DNA from 4 places in the Pseudoalteromonas sp. Z1A2 genome. Region 2 is predicted to be linked to each of the others. Evidence: predicted binding sites of a transcription regulator. Region 2 holds the regulator's gene; each other region holds the start of a gene.

Region 1 (2,205 bases), on a different contig from region 2:
GCAGTAAGCGTGTTAAAACTGAATTAGTTGGTTTACTCGATAAACAGTTTATTATTTTAAATTATCCCAATGCTAAGCGTTTACCTGCAGCGAGTGACTATTTACGTGATGGTGTAATGGTTGTTGTAAGAGCACTGATTGAAGGCAGTGGCGGGCAAGTTATTGCGTTTCGCCAGCAAATTATGTCAGTAGCCTCTCATCCCGCTAAACTCGTCTTTATTAATTTTCCTAAGCAAGTGCAGCTATTTGCGCTACGCTCGCAAACACGCATACCTACCTTGTTACCTGCAAAGCTAAAACTAAGTGACGATAGAGTGCTTGAAGGCCTTATTAAGGACATTTCACTCACTGGTGTAATGTTTGATATTAGAGGCGATCAGCAAGCTGAAGGTATTAAAGATATGCAATGCACTGTCGTACTCAATAGTAGTGATAAAGATTTTGAAGGTGAAATTTGCAGTGTTAAAGAGCATGTCGCAGGTGTGCACTGCGGAATTAAGCTACTAGCAAGCGAGGATGAAATGAAAACCTTTATGAAAGAGCATTTTATAGACCCATCTGCGCTTGAGCCCACCGTTGACTAAATCGTTTTTCGCTTATTTGCAACAAAATGTCGTTTTACGTGAGTATTTATAAAGTGTTTTTTTGTTTTTATATAATTAAAAATATTATTCAGTTAAAACAATGCTTTACGTATTTTTTGTTATGGCTTGTTTTTTGTTGTTATAGCTACTTCGTTAAAATTAACCTTAATTATTTTTTAAAATCCCTCCTTTTATAGCTCTACATTTTAAAATGTATCTTTTTATATAAACATAACTATTTGTTTTTAATGACTTTAGTTTTTCACCTCTAAAGCGTGTTGCGAAAAGGCAACAGTAATGACTCTGAAAATTCCTACTTATTGTATGTTTTGTTTTTAACTTGTTGAAAGTTCATGGCTTTTCAATGTTGGCATTTAAGTTGTAATAGTCAGGGTGTACTGAACGAAATCGTGATTCAAAGTGAAATACTTAATCGCACACACATAAATTTGAAGGATACATATTATGAAAAGCATTAATAAAACTTTAGCACTTATCGCTATTGCATCTTCTTCAGCCGCTTTTGCAGCAACAGATTTTGACACACTTGATGTAGACGGCAGTGGCACAATTAGCCAAGCAGAAGCATCAGTAGACGCAAAATTAATGAGCATGTTTTCTGAGCTTGATACTGACCAAAATGGTGAGTTATCAAAAGAAGAATTTTCAGAAGCTTAATTAAAAAGTATTTATCCTGAGTTGCCAAAGACAACCTAAGTAGGCAAGGGAGCTTACGAAAGAGGATAACAAGGAAGTGAAAAATTACGTTTTAAGTTAAACGAAGCAATTTTTTTGATAGAACATTGAAGGATTAAGTTATGAAACATTTAAATAAAGCATTAGCACTTATAGTACTAGCATCTTCTTCAGCTGCATTTGCAGCATCAGATTTTGACAGCCTTGATATCGATGGTAGCGGCACAATTAGCCCAAGCGAAGCGGCTGTCGATACCGATTTAATGGCTGAATTTATTGAGCTAGATACCGACGGTAGCGGCGAGCTTTCTAAAGAAGAATTCGCTAATTACTAATCTTTTTTCAGATTAAACATTTTTCACAGTCAGGGATCTTTGAAAAGGACTTCCCATATTACTAGGAATATTATTATGAAAACATTCAATACAACACTTGCAGTTATCGTTTTAGCATCTTCATCAGCAGCATATGCTGCAGTAGATTTTGCCTCTTTTGATGCAGATGGCGACGGTGCGATTACAATGGAAGAAGCGAAGGTTAACCCTCAACTTGTGAAGATTTTTGATGATTTAGATACTGATGGAAATGGTGAAATCTCTAAAGAAGAGTTTTCAAAGGTACAGTAATCAATATTCGAAGATACTCCACTAAAGCCGCCTTAGTCAGCGGCTTTTTTGTATTTTAAATTAACTAATTAGCGTAACTAGTTAAAGGAATATAGCACTTACTTGGAATAGTTTTTCTACAACGGTAATATGTTTTTTGTCGATTAAAAACATAATGACATGATCGCCCGACATAATAATTGTATCATCGTGAGCTATCAGTACATCGTCATTACGTACTATTGCGCCAATAGTTGTACCCGCTGGAAGTTTTATGTCGGCAATCGCGCGACCAACAACTTTAGATGTGCTTTCATCAC
Region 2 (2,205 bases):
ATTCTTTTTTTGCTATTAAAAAGGACCGCAGCTTTGCTGCAGTCCTGGCATATAAGTGAACTTAATTTCATCATATTAGTGTCGAGCAAGCTTCTCTTTGTGTTTGATTACTTGGCGATCGAGCTTGTCGATCAACGAGTCAATAGCGGCATACATATCTTGATGTTCTGTAGAGGCAAATAGCTCAGCACCGCTTACGTGTATTGTGGCTTCTGCTTTTTGATTTAATTTTTCTACATCGAGAATGACATGAACATTATTTATATGATCAGAGTGTCTTTCAAGCTTCGCAAATTTAGTATTAATATAGTCTCTTAGTGAATCGGTTAATTCTACGTGACGACCAGTTAAGTTTAGTTGCATAAGCATTACCCTCTTAGTTTAGCGTCTTAAATCAGACTTTTACGCTGATTTGACGGTGGAATAGCAAGAGATTCGCGGTATTTTGCGATTGTACGTCTTGCTACTTTAATTCCTTGCTCAGCCAATATATCCGCTATTTTGCTATCACTCAATGGTTTTGCTGAGTTTTCTGCTGCGATTAATTTTCGGATAAGCGCACGTATTGCTGTAGATGAACATTCACCACCGTTTTCAGTACTTACATGGCTTGAGAAAAAGTATTTAAGCTCAAATATACCACGGGGTGTATGCATGTACTTTTGAGTAGTTACGCGCGAAATTGTCGATTCGTGCATTTCTACCATTTCAGCGACATCATTTAAAACCATTGGTTTCATGGCTTCAGGGCCATGTTCAAAAAAGCCTTGTTGTTGCTTAACAATACAATTAGTAACTTTTAATAGCGTGTCGTTTCTACTTTCTAAGCTTTTAATAAACCATTTAGCTTCTTGTAAATGTGAGCGAATAAACTGGCTGTCGCCACTTGATTTTACAGTGCGAGACATTGCCGCGTATTGGCTATTAACACGAATTTTAGGCATGCTATCTGGGTTTAATTCGACAACCCAGCGGCCTTTAATTTTTTTAACTGACACATCAGGAATAACATACTCAGATTCTTCCCTTACTATAGTATCTGCAGGTTTTGGGTTGAGAGTATGTATTAGTGTCATTACTTCTTTAAGCTCTTCTTCTTTGAGCTTAGTTTTTTTCATTAATGTACGATAGTCGCGAGCTGCTAATAGATCAATATGCTCGGTTAAAATCATTTTCGTTTCATTAATGTAAGGTGTTTCTTTATCAAATTGATTAAGCTGAATACACAAACACTCTTGTAAACTACGTGCAGCAATACCAACAGGATCAAACAGTTGGATGCGTTTTAATACCGCTTCAATTTCATCAAGTTCGACTTCGTTATCATCTTCGTTTTCTTGATTAAAGCTTTCTAAAATTTCTTCGCAGCTTAGTGTTAAAATACCTGAATCATCGACGGCTTCTACAATCGCAATAGCGATGGCTTCATCGGTAGGGCTAAATGGCGTTAGTTGTAATTGCCACATTAAATACTCATGGAGCGTTTCAGTAGAGGCGCCTTGGTATATAGATTCATCTTCAGGCATTGGACCTGATGAGGCTGCAGGAGCGGCACTCATGTACTCATCCCAACTAACATCCATAGCCATGTCGTCACTTAGCGTGTCTTTTGCAAGTGCTTCACCAGTATCTTGTTCGTATTCGCTCGGAGCATCATCAGCAGATGCGCTAACAGTTATGTCATCGGTATCAGCTTTTTGCTCGTTTTTACCAGCAGCGTCTTCGGAATAGTCTGCCTCTTCAACCTCTAATAGTGGATTACTGTCGAGAGCTTCTTGTATTTCTTGCTGGAGATCCAATGTACTGAGTTGCAACAAACGAATAGCTTGTTGCAACTGTGGAGTCATTGTAAGTTGCTGGCCCATGCGCAGCTGTAGTGATTGCCTCATGTATCTCTAACAATCCTTTTATGTTGTTATAATTAATACTAGCAGATGCTTAAAGACATGGCGTAAATGTTACAGCCTAAATTGCTCGCCTAAGTAAACATCGCGTACTGTTTTATCATTTAATACGTGTTCTGGAGTACCTGATGCAATCAGCTCCCCATGAGAAACAATGTAGGCTTTTTCACAAACATCAAGGGTCTCTCTTACGTTATGGTCGGTAATTAATACACCAATCCCACGATTTTTAAGATGTTCTATTATTTTCTTTATATCTAATACCGAAATAGGGTCAACACCGGCAAACGGTTCATCCAGT
Region 3 (2,205 bases), on a different contig from region 2:
CATATGAAGTTGCTCTTGTACCCATTGGAGCTTTTCTCCTAGCTCAACAAGCTCAGCTGAACCTTTCACAGATATTTTTTGCTGCCAATGCCCCTGCCCAAGCTTATCAATAACCGTAGTTAACCCTTTTAGTCGCCCACTTATACGCCATAAAAAGCCTCCCCCAACAATTAAAGTCAGTGGAATAAGTGCCACCAGCCAATTTATAAATGACGCTTGCAGGCTTGTAAGCTCTTTTTGGTTATTGGTAATTTGCGCTTCGTTTTTATCACGTAACCATAAAGTAAGCTCAGCAACTAAATCGCTCACTGGCACAAATAGCTCAGCTTGCTGTTGTTTTTTCTCAACAAGCTCTACATGCGCGGTTTGTAAGGTGGTATATAAGCGTTGCCATTGGTTGATATACTCTTTATTCGTGTTTACAAATTTGAGTTCATCAATGCTTTGTAGGGATGATTGCCATTTATCAACAATAAGCTTATCTAGCGATTCACTTTTTAATACCCAGTTTTGTCTAGTGGCGCGTTCAAGACTGTTGAGTTCTTGCTTTAAAGTGTTAAACGATTTGGTAACTTGGTAGTTGCTACTCACAATACTTTGAGTAACCGCTAATTGCTTATTAAGCGCATTTAAAAATACGATCACCACTATAGAAAGCGGCAGTAACGAAAGCAGCATACTCATTGCAAATTGCCCAATTAAATTAGGCCGCCAGTTAAGCATTGCTTGGTATTTTTTAGCTATGGTTGCTGGCATTTCGTTTAGTCCTTTTAAGTTAAGCGTTCTATTATTAAGTGCTTACCTTATACACTAGCTGAACCAGCAATTATATTTAATACGATTAACTGCCAGCACTACAAAACAATGTGTCGCCAAATAGAGACAACGTAACTCGTTGATTTTAATAAACTCCCTTTTAACCCCATTAAATAGTGTTGCAAAAGGCGCACAAAAATTACAATAAACCCAGTAAAAACTTCTCACTGGCTTAAAGCTAAAACAATAACCAATTGAAAAATAACAACAATTATTATTGGCACCATTTTTGTAATAGGAGTAATAACTTTAATCAATAAGGAAATAATTATGAACAAACGCATTTTAGTAATTTCATCATTACTGGCTTTAGGCTTTTTAGGCGCTAATGCACACGCAATGGACGTTCACGCGACTTTTAACGAACTTGATAAAGACAGTAACGGCACATTAAGTGAAGCCGAAGCAGGTGAAGATGCTGTGTTACACGAGAATTTTTCTCAAATTGATACTAATCAAGATGGGCAATTGTCGCTAGATGAATTCAAAAAATTTATTCAATAAACTCATTTAATAAGGAACGTGATTATGAAACAACTTATAGCCGCTTTTTCATTAATGTTTTTAGCAATTAGTGCCACCGTAATTGCATCGCCAACAAATGTGCGTTTTGCCCACTTAGATAAAGACATGGACGGACAAATATCAATTGCAGAAGCAAAGGAAGATAAGGAAGTAATGAGACAATTTGCCGACTTAGATGAAGACGGTGATGAAAAGGTCTCAAAAAAAGAATTTGAAAGCTTTAAACCTTAATGAGTAATTACTGATTAAGCTTTACTTAAGCTTGTTATAGGTAAACTGGAATTAAAAGCATTTGCCATAATCCCTGAGGGAGTGTGTAAAAGGATTTAATGTTGGGAGTTAAATTACGGCAAGTGCTTTTTCCTTTTCACTTTATTTTAGCCACAAACTTTAAATACATCTTTTGGAAGGAACACCATGAAGATACTTCCCCTTACTATAAGCATCTTAATGCTATTAAGCTTTGATGCCGCTGCACTTGATGTAAAGCAACGCTTTGATCACCTCGATAGCGACAAAAGTGGCTATTTAACGCATGACGAACTTGATCCCCAACCACAACTATTAAACACATTTATAAAATGGGACAAAAACCAAGATAACCAAATTTCGTTAATCGAATTTAAAAATTACCTTACCAATAACCTCTACTGAGTATTTTTCATGGAAAAAACAAGCTATATAGCGCTTTTTGCGTTTAGTATTTTTAGCACATTAGGCTTTGCTGCAAGCAACAATGTTGCAGAGCAATTTGAAAAACTTGATAGAAACCAGGATGGTTTTTTAACACGTTCAGAAACCGCTGTAGACCCCGCTTTGTGGTCTCGATTTTCAAGCTATGATCAAGACAAAGACGGCAAGCTA
Region 4 (2,205 bases), on a different contig from region 2:
ATTGTGCAGCGCCTAAATTATTACAATACGCCTATAAACATGACTTAAAGCCACTTGCTATGGCAGAGTTTTGGTGGGGAGCAGCACCTAAATCAGCAATTAGGCAGCATAAGAATTACTACCCTTCTTGTTACAGTAAATGCCAACCAATACTTGGGCATATGCTAAAGGGTTTAGATGTTGAAGATAACCCGCTACTTATCAACCCAGCTCAGGGTAAAGATTTAAGTATTGTTTATAAAGATGACGACTTACTTGTGGTAAATAAGCCCGCTGAGTTTTTATCAGTGCCTGGCGTTAATATTGATGACTCAGTTTATATGCGCATAAAAACGCAGTTTCCAGAGGCATCAGGGCCACTAATTGTACACAGATTAGATATGTCGACTTCTGGGTTATTGATGATTGCACTTAATAAACGCGTGCACAAAGCACTGCAAAAGCAGTTTATTGAACGCACCATAGATAAACGTTATGTAGCATTAGTTAATGGTAACGTAGCTGAGGATAGCGGAGTAATTGATTTGCCCTTAGTGCTAGACTTTGATGATAAACCGCGCCAAATGGTGTGTTACACACACGGTAAGCAATCACTTACTACCTGGCAGGTTTTAGAGCGTAACAACAATATTACCCGATTACAGTTATACCCTAAAACAGGGCGAACTCATCAATTAAGAGTGCATTGTGCGCACAGCTTAGGTTTAAACATGCCAATTATAGGCGACACACATTACGGGCAAAAAGCCGAACGATTACATTTACATGCAGAATACTTAGCATTTACTCACCCTATTACGCTTAAACGATTAGAGTTTGAAGTAGCCGCAGATTTTTAAGCTAAAGCCCATCTAAGATCATTTGTTTGATGGTCTTTGCTTTTACAAAATGATCTAATTTATGGGTGTGTATCCACCAAGTAGCAGCATCCATAAGTAGCTCTGGATCGTCGTTTTTATTGGCAAAAAATGCATAAAAAGAAAGCCCTACATTTTCTCCTTTAACTGCTATTTTTTTATCGCATACGGTAATTATTTTTGCTCTTAGTTCTTCTTTCATATGTACCTTATTAAACAAACTATGCTCTGGATTATAAATCTATCTCAAGATCTTTATGGGCATATTTACTTTTAGCCACCGTTACAAAAAATTAAAAAAGAACGTACTGATAGTATCAAAGAAAGTATCATTTTTTCATCTTTTTTATTTGCGCGCTATTTTATTAACTACCTTAACTCCTCCAACACATCAGTAAAACTAAAGCCTGAAAATATTGCATGAGCGTGCTTGTAAAACTTACAGGCCGCATACTCCCACGAGCAAACGAACAAATATAAACTAATTTAATTCAACAAGTTAAATCATGGCATTTAGCTTGCTTCAATATTTGTAAGCAATTAAAGAGCAAGTAAAGGACTAGTTATGAATATTTTTGAAGCACTACGTCATGACCATGACAAACAACGAGAATTGGTAGATGCGCTTATTCAAACACACGGCGACACAGAGCAGCGCCACACGCTAATGGATGAGCTAAAAACAGAATTAGAAAATCACGCAAAATTTGAAGAACGTTACTTTTATAACCCACTTATGTTTGATGACTTAACTCACGAAAAAGCGCGCCACAGCGTAGCTGAACATCACGAAATTGATGAATTAATTGAACAACTTGAAGATACCGAAATGAGCTCGTCTGCATGGTTAGTTGCAGCTAAAAAGCTACACCATTTGGTACATCATCATTTAAGTGAAGAAGAACACGAAGTGTTTCAATTAGCGGGTAAAGCACTTACCGAAGGGCAAAAAGAGAGCCTTGCTGAGCAATACAACGACGCAATGCATTAGTTGCATAACATGCAAACCGACTTCCACACACTCCCTGTGTACTTATTGGTTATAAGCCTTATGGCTTATAACCAATTTTTTTGCATGTACTTTATTACTTTACAGTAAATTTCACGTCTTGGTCGCGTAATAAGTAAAGTGCAAAACACGCAGCCCACATTGGCCATGCAGTAAAGAATAATAAGTTATTAAAGCCATCTATGTACTGGTTGTAAGAAGAAAGCGTAGATAAGCCATGCATTACAAAAATGATACCGTACGTTATACGCTTTTTAATACCTGCTAAAAATGCTAAAGCAAGCACTAACTGCACCGCACCAATAATGTAAGCCACTATATCTGTAGAGCCACTAATAC

The links. Region 2 encodes sigma-54, which starts transcription at its own class of promoters, with help from an activator protein. Its sites were predicted from a motif close to GTTGGCACGNNNNTNGNNT; they were not measured.
Region 1: a site for sigma-54 is predicted at 951-969, ahead of GQR47_RS16875 (EF-hand domain-containing protein). Genes of this name have one in related genera too.
Region 3: a site for sigma-54 is predicted at 1,033-1,051, ahead of GQR47_RS04095 (EF-hand domain-containing protein). Genes of this name have one in related genera too.
Region 4: a site for sigma-54 is predicted at 1,363-1,381, ahead of GQR47_RS00790 (hemerythrin domain-containing protein). Genes of this name have one in related genera too.

What each region holds. Positions count from the first base shown of each region.
Region 1 covers NZ_WTKX01000028.1:43,593-45,797, forward strand. The annotation lists gene GQR47_RS16870 (flagellar brake protein) at 1-584, shown strand, start outside; gene GQR47_RS16875 (EF-hand domain-containing protein) at 1,050-1,262, shown strand; gene GQR47_RS16880 (calmodulin) at 1,403-1,615, shown strand; gene GQR47_RS16885 (EF-hand domain-containing protein) at 1,691-1,906, shown strand; gene trkA (Trk system potassium transporter TrkA) at 1,988-2,205, opposite strand, start outside.
Region 2 covers NZ_WTKX01000011.1:36,629-38,833, forward strand. The annotation lists gene ptsN (PTS IIA-like nitrogen regulatory protein PtsN) at 1-71, opposite strand, end outside; gene hpf (ribosome hibernation promoting factor) at 76-363, opposite strand; gene GQR47_RS09555 (RNA polymerase factor sigma-54) at 390-1,889, opposite strand; gene lptB (LPS export ABC transporter ATP-binding protein) at 1,959-2,205, opposite strand, start outside.
Region 3 covers NZ_WTKX01000003.1:258,475-260,679, forward strand. The annotation lists gene GQR47_RS04090 (HAMP domain-containing sensor histidine kinase) at 1-756, opposite strand, end outside; gene GQR47_RS04095 (EF-hand domain-containing protein) at 1,087-1,320, shown strand; gene GQR47_RS04100 (hypothetical protein) at 1,345-1,572, shown strand; gene GQR47_RS04105 (calcium dependent protein) at 1,759-1,995, shown strand; gene GQR47_RS04110 (calcium-binding protein) at 2,005-2,205, shown strand, end outside.
Region 4 covers NZ_WTKX01000001.1:188,698-190,902, forward strand. The annotation lists gene GQR47_RS00780 (RluA family pseudouridine synthase) at 1-839, shown strand, start outside; gene GQR47_RS00785 (DUF6500 family protein) at 841-1,059, opposite strand; gene GQR47_RS00790 (hemerythrin domain-containing protein) at 1,423-1,848, shown strand; gene GQR47_RS00795 (hypothetical protein) at 1,943-2,205, opposite strand, start outside.